3 regions of the Pseudarthrobacter sp. R1 genome follow, and region 3 is predicted to be linked to each of the others. Evidence: predicted binding sites of a transcription regulator. Region 3 holds the regulator's gene; each other region holds the start of a gene.

Region 1 (2,263 bases), on a different contig from region 3:
GCTCAGGGGCGCCCCCGGTGCGCTGAGCTGGGAAACGATCTCGGCCACCACTGTTCCGCGGGGCATGGCTTCGAGCCATTGCTTGAAGAGGGTCCGCGGGCGCAGGTACCGGCGGCCGCCCATGGCGCGCCCGACGTCGGAGTCCGGCCCAATGAGCACCATCAGCACTGGTTTAAGGGTCTGGGGGTCCAGGGTTCGGGAGGCAAGCTCTGCCCTGGTCACTGCCACCGGAATAGTTCCCCCAGCCTTTCCCGAGGTGCGGGCATGGGCATCTGACACCAGCCGGCACAAAGCACGGTACCCGGCCCCGTTGTTGTTGCCCCGGGCGAGCACCACCACGCGGCCGGCAAGCTGGGTGCGGTGGTCGCCGTCGTCGTCATACACCGCCAGGTCCACCCCGACGATGGGATCAATACCTGCGGCCATGCACGCCTTGAGGTGCTTGATGGTTCCGTACAGGCCGTCACGGTCAGTGCAGGCGAGCGCGGTTGCGCCGTCGGCAGCAGCAGCCTGCGCCAGTTCCTCAGGCCAGGACACGCCATAGTGGGCACTGAATGCGGTGGAGACGTGGAGATGGGTGAAGCTCATGCTGTTCGGGGGCGCAGGGCGTCGTGGATGCGCAGGAGCCGCCAGCGGCCGCTGCGGATATGGCGGGTGAGGTCAAGGGTAAGAGCCTCGTCCTCCTTGGCCGTGCCGGAACCTGCAGCGGACGGGAGCACCTGGACCCGCCAGATTTCGTGGTCAACAAGCCCGGGCCCGCTCCCCAGCGGGGCACGGCTTTCTTCCGCCCACCACTGCCGGCGTTCATACCAGCGCACCGGGTCAGCGCAGACGGAATAGGACCGTCCTGCCCATTGAAGGCTCACGGGCTGGCCGTCAGGATTGCAGGCAACATCCACGGATTCGCTGAACATCGCCATGGGCACCTCCCGGCAGGACTAAGAAACTAAAGAGTCATTCGAATATGTGTTCGAATACTTCCAGTCTAAGCCAGCGGCGGGACAAATCCTAGGCGGGGGTGGACGGACAGATCGGCAGGGAGCAGGATTGGTCCATGAGCACCCATGACGCACTCCTCAAGCAGGTCAGCATCAAAGCCCAGGACTCCACCCTCGTGGCCACCTTCGACATCGACGGCAATATTCCCGGTTCCGGTGCCTACGTGGTGGGGCTTGTAGCTGCCACCCCGGACTACTCCTCGCAGCGGCGGCTGGGCATTGAATTCATGAACGGGGAGGCAATCGCCTTCTTCTCGTTCAACCACGAACAGAGCACGGAAGAGAACTACGATCTTTCAGGCGTTACCCATTCCGGCAACACCATCACCGGCAACTTCCCGCTCGCAGCCATCAACGGGCTCGGCAAAGGGCACGTGATGACCGGCTTCAGTGAAGCGGACGGCCGGGAATTCCAGTCCGGAGTTCCGGTGGAGGAAAACCTGTAACAGCTGGGCGAAACCGCTCAGCTGTTCTCTTTGTGGACCCGGAGTTCCAGTTCGATGAACCCTGAGATCATGGCCCGGTAGGTGGACTCCACGATGTCCGGATCGATGGCCTTCTTCTCGGCGGCGGAGCGGACGTGCTCGATCACCCGCTCCACGCGGCCAGGGGCACGGACCTCGGCGTCGTCGCCCTTGAGCGTTCCGGCGATCCGGATCAGCCGCTCCCGGCGTGCAATGAGGGTGACAATCTGGTCATCGACCTCATCAACGGCAACCCGGACGGCAGCGAGCTGTTCCTTGTCGGCCAGGGCGTCTCTATCGTTCCCTTGAATTGTTGCCATCCTCTGACAGTATCGAACCATGCAACCCCGAGTCGACTTCATTTCACTGGGCGTCCGCAGCGTCCCGGCGTCCCGCTCCTTCTACGTGGACGGCCTTGGCTGGCCCGTCCAGCGCGAGCTTCCGGGGGACGTGGTCTTCATCCAGGTGAACCACGGCCTGGTGCTGTCCCTGTGGGACGTACGCCAGATGCAGGCTGACGCCGGTGTCAGCGCGCCGGGCCCGGTCCCCTGCATCACGCTCAGCCACAACCTCCCCAGCACAGAAGACGTTGACCGGGTCATGGCAGAAGCTGCCGCAGCGGGAGCGGACATCATCGCCGAGCCCATCACCCAGCCGTGGGGCGGCTACAGCGGCTACTTCGCAGACCCGGACGGCTTCCGCTGGGAAGTGGCGTACAACCCCACATGGACAGTGGACGACGCCGGGACGGTCACCGTTTAGCCCTCCGGCCCAGCGGTCCGGGCTGCTTTGGGTAGCGCC
Region 2 (2,263 bases), on a different contig from region 3:
TGGCCTGCAGCCCATGTTTGGCCAGCCGGGCCGAGGCCTGCTGCCCGTACACACTCATCACCTGCCGGATCCCCGCCGCGGTGGTGATGGGTTTGGCGAACGAGCGGGAGAAGATCAGCTGGTCCCGCCCGATCCGTTCCTCTTCCATGGGGATGCAAGGGGTGCCCTGCAGTTCCAGGACGGTGCGCATCATCACAACCGAGAACTTGTCCCGGATCACTACCGGATCAGCCCGCACCAAATCGGCGATGGTGAAGATGCCCATCACGTTCAGCCGCCTGGTCAGCCGGCCTGCAATGCCCCAGACCTCCTCGACGGACAGCCGGCCCAGCAGGGCCTCCCGCTCCGCGGCGGGGACGGAGTCCCAGTGGCACACCCCGGCGAAGGCCTTGTTGTTCTTCGCCCACTTGTTCGCCAGCTTCGCCAGCGTCTTCGTCGGGGCGATCCCGACACATACCGGCACACCAACATTCCGCCGGACCGCCGCCTTCATGGACCGGCCCATCGCGGCCAGTTCGGCGGGGGTGCCTTTGACGCCGAGGAACGCTTCGTCGATGCTGTAGACCTCCAGCCAGGCCGAGTACCGGCCCAGCAACTCCATCACCCGGGAGCTCATGTCGCCATACAGTTCGTAGTTGCTGGACAGTGCGACCAGGCCCCATTCCTTCGCCCGCGGGGCGAGCTTGAACCACGGATCGCCCATGCCGATGCCCAGGGCCTTGGCCTCCGGGGAGCGGGTAACCGCGCAGCCGTCATTGTTGGACAGCACAATCACGGGTTTGCCCTCCAGAGAAGGGTCGAACGCCCGCTCAGCGGAAGCGTAGAAGCAGTTCACGTCCACGTGCGCGATCTGCGGCATACGCCGCATCAACGCCGGCTTAGACATGATGCAAACACCTGGTCGCTACGCCCCAGATGGTCAGGTCCGACAATGCCGGGACCTCGATGTCCGGGTAACCCGGGTTTTCCGCCTGCAGCACCACCCCTGTGGGGGTGATCCGCAGCCGCTTGATCGTCAGCTCCCCGTCCAAGACAGCGACCACCACACATCCGTCCTGTGGTTCCAGCGCCCGGTTTACGATCAGCTCGTCGCCGTCGCTGATCCCGGCCCCGGTCATCGACTCCCCGGACACCCGCACCACATAGGTGCTGGTGATGTCCTTAATCAGGTGCGCGTTCAGGTCGATCCGGCCATCAAAGTAGTCCTGCGCCGGCGACGGGAACCCCGCCGCCACCGGCACCGGAGAGACCAGCACCGACAACAAGGAAACACCCGTATCTATCACACGGGGACCGACAATAACGCCCACAACACACCTTTATTCGAATATATGTTCGAGTTAATCAGTGTACGCGCGGGGGCTGACAATGGTGGAAGATGCGCAATTGCATCAGATGCAGGATGGTCACGGATGCCGCGGGCGGGGCCCGCTGCCCACAACCGGGGACAATTCTTTTCCGGGTTATCCACCGCTACGGCCGCCGAAAGGGGAGCTTCCCCACTGGCTCCCCAGAATACTCAGCCGTGGATAACCCGAATTGCCCCCAATCATGGACAGCGGCCAGGGCAACTCGTGTGCGGGGCAGCAGGGGAGCCGCCAGCTTAACAACTGGCGGTGCAAACAACCGCAAAAACAGGTGGACCAGCCACGCGCAGGGAGTCTGGGCCCGCGCCGGGCAGGAGTGTGTGGCAGGCACCATCCCGATGCTTCCCTTGTCTGTCGGCGGGCGCCGGTAGCGTGAATCTTCTCCGACGCACGCTTAAGGACCATGAAGATCACCCGCACTGCCGCCAAGACGCTGACTGCCCTTACCGCCCTGCTGCTGGCAGGATCCCTGGTCGGCTGCGACCCTGCAGCCCGGGCACTTGATCCCATCGATCCCGCGCCCGGCACTGCGGCCGGGTTTCCCACCCCGTGGTCTGGCGGCAGAATCAGGACACACGCCGGAACTGGCCCGGCTTCACCTGCACCAGGATCGGCAGCGCCAGCTGGACCGGGACGACGCCGACGGGCTCGTCAAGCAGCTCGTTGATCGACGTCTGCCCTTCCAGCTCCCCTGATCCGTCCCTGTCCATGCCTCGACCCTAGACACCCCGCCCGGTAGACGTTTCTTAGACACGCTGGGGGCCCAGCAGAGGGCCAGCGCTCAATACGCGGACCCTCCGGGTGTAAACATCCTGCTGCTGACGCCGTCGAACACGCCCCATCGACTGGCTTGTGTGGGAGTTTTAGGCCCTACCGCCACCGGCCAACTGGGGGGA
Region 3 (2,263 bases):
CCCGGGAGAACCGGGAAGTGGTGTGGTTTTCCCGCGCCAGCTCCTTCGACCCCCAACAGGGATATTCCCAGCCGGACGAGACTGCACCCGCGCTGATCAATATTGCCCCGCTCTCCGTCGCCGGACGGCTGCGGGAGGGATTGTTCGCGGGCCACACAGTTGTCCTGACCTCCGCCACCCTGGCCATCGGATCCGCCTTCGAGCCCGCAGCCGGCGGCCTGGGGCTGGTGGGCGAGGGTGCGCCGAGCTGGACCGGCGTTGACGTTGGCTCGCCCTTTGACTACCCGAAGCAGGGGATCCTGTACGTGGCCGGGCACCTGCCCAAGCCCGGCCGGGGGGCGTCCCCTGAGGCGCTGGCCGAACTGGAGGCCCTGATCCGGGCTTCCAACGGTGGTGCGCTCTGCCTGTTTTCGTCCCGGCGCGCGGCAGAAGAAGCGGCCGACGCGCTGCGGCCAAAGCTGGACCTGACCATCCTGTGCCAGGGTGACTCCACCATGACGGCACTGGTGAAACAGTTTGCCGACGAACCCGATACCTGCCTGTTCGGCACCATGTCCCTGTGGCAGGGGGTGGACGTTCCCGGCGGGTCATGCCGCCTCGTGGTCATCGACCGGATTCCCTTTCCCCGGCCCGACGATCCGCTGATGACGGCGCGGTCCCGGGCGGTGGCGCAGGCCGGAGGCAACGGCTTTATGTCCGTTTCGGCCACTCACGCCGCCATCCGGCTCGCTCAGGGCGCGGGACGGCTCATCCGGTCAACGGGGGACAAAGGTGTGGTGGCAGTGCTGGACTCCAGGCTGGCCACCGAACGGTACGCAGGATTCCTCCGGGGCGCCCTGCCGCCCTTCTGGCCCACCACGGACAGGAAGACAGCCATCGCGGCGCTGGAACGGCTGGCCAGGGAGAACGCCTGAAAGGCTAGAGCGAGCGCAGCACCGAAACAACCTTGCCCATGATGGTGGCATGGTCGCCCAGGATGGGCTCGTACTGCGTGTTCTGCGGCAGCAGCCAGGTGTGGCCGTCGCGCTGGCGGAAGGTTTTCACCGTGGCTTCGTCGTCCAGCAGCGCCGCGACGATGTCTCCGTTGGCCGCATCAGCCTGGCGGCGGACCACCACCCAGTCACCGTCGCAGATGGCCGCGTCCACCATGGAATCGCCGGCAACCTTGAGCATAAAGAGTTCCCCCTGGCCGACAAGCTGGCGGGGGAGCGCCAGGACGTCCTCCACCACCTGGTCGGCCAGGATCGGACCACCGGCAGCGATCCGGCCTACGAGGGGAACCATGGCAGTGTCCATGGCGGTTGGAAGCGCGGTGACGTTGCCGGTGCCGGCAGGCAGGAGCGAAGCAGGCTCGGCTGCCTGCTTGGGCGAACCACCGTCCAGGGTGAGGGGCATCAGCACCTCCATGGCGCGCGGCCGCTTCGGGTCACGCCGGAGGTAGCCCAGCTTCTCCAGCTGCGAAAGCTGGTGCGTGACGCTGGAGAGGCTCGCGAGGCCTACCGTGTCCCCGATTTCGCGCATTGACGGCGGGTAACCGTTGTCATTCACGGAGCGCTGGATGGTCTCGAGGATTTTCTTCTGCCGCGGCGTCAGGCCTTTGGCGGTCTTCTTCGGTTGGGAGGTTGCCCTGCCCCCGGCGGCTGCTGCTGCCATATTCGCCAATGCCTTTCGGTTGCCCCGGACTCTCGTTGGCCCGGACCTGAAGTTCACGCCGTCATTGTCAGACCCTGCTGATCAACTGTCGAGGTGGTAGTTCCTGTCTTCAAAGCTAGGCCAGCCACATTGCTTTTTCAAACATTTGTTCTAGCGAGTCTCGACATTATTCGTTGATAGGTGCTAAAACAGGAGAAGCAAAGTTCGAATATGTGTTCTATTCGGAGCGTAGCTATTCGAAGACCCGAACCAACGGGTCGCGGATAGCGCGGGTCCGGAGCGGAACATCGGGCAGCACAGTAAAGGTCCAGGAGGGCTAATTCATGTCAGCTACATCTGCTTCACAGGATTCAATCTCGGTGCATCACCTCATGTCCGGGCGGGGCAAGCCGCAGGCTGCCCGTCCTGCACCCCTTCCGCCCCTGCGCCTGACGCGGCGCGGAAAGATCGTCCTGATCGGAATCCCGCTGGTGCTGCTGGCCGCCTTGCTGCTCTCCCTGGCGGGCTTCTTCAACTCGCCCGCCAAGGCCTCGGACTCACCTGAGGACCTGGCTGTGACACCAACCGTCACCGTCACTGTGCAGCCGGGGGAGTCCCTGTGGGCCATTGC

The links. Region 3 encodes LexA, which represses DNA repair genes until DNA is damaged. Its sites were predicted from a motif close to TCGAACANNTGTTCGA; they were not measured.
Region 1: the regulator LexA is predicted to act here: its motif matches at 959-974, upstream of M8J71_RS17305 (DUF6504 family protein).
Region 2: the regulator LexA is predicted to act here: its motif matches at 1,324-1,339, upstream of M8J71_RS10770 (LexA family protein).

The regions. Positions count from the first base shown of each region.
Region 1 covers NZ_JAMKFI010000008.1:1,351,451-1,353,713, reverse strand. The annotation lists gene M8J71_RS17310 (DNA polymerase III subunit alpha) at 1-588, opposite strand, end outside; gene M8J71_RS17305 (DUF6504 family protein) at 585-920, opposite strand; gene M8J71_RS17300 (hypothetical protein) at 1,055-1,444, shown strand; gene M8J71_RS17295 (chorismate mutase) at 1,462-1,782, opposite strand; gene M8J71_RS17290 (VOC family protein) at 1,802-2,224, shown strand; gene M8J71_RS17285 (SOS response-associated peptidase) at 2,263-2,263, opposite strand, start outside.
Region 2 covers NZ_JAMKFI010000008.1:28,263-30,525, forward strand. The annotation lists gene M8J71_RS10765 (Y-family DNA polymerase) at 1-886, opposite strand, end outside; gene M8J71_RS10770 (LexA family protein) at 879-1,310, opposite strand; gene M8J71_RS10775 (hypothetical protein) at 1,934-2,077, opposite strand.
Region 3 covers NZ_JAMKFI010000005.1:364,582-366,844, forward strand. The annotation lists gene M8J71_RS05900 (ATP-dependent DNA helicase) at 1-914, shown strand, start outside; gene lexA (transcriptional repressor LexA) at 919-1,653, opposite strand; gene M8J71_RS05910 (LysM peptidoglycan-binding domain-containing protein) at 2,025-2,263, shown strand, end outside.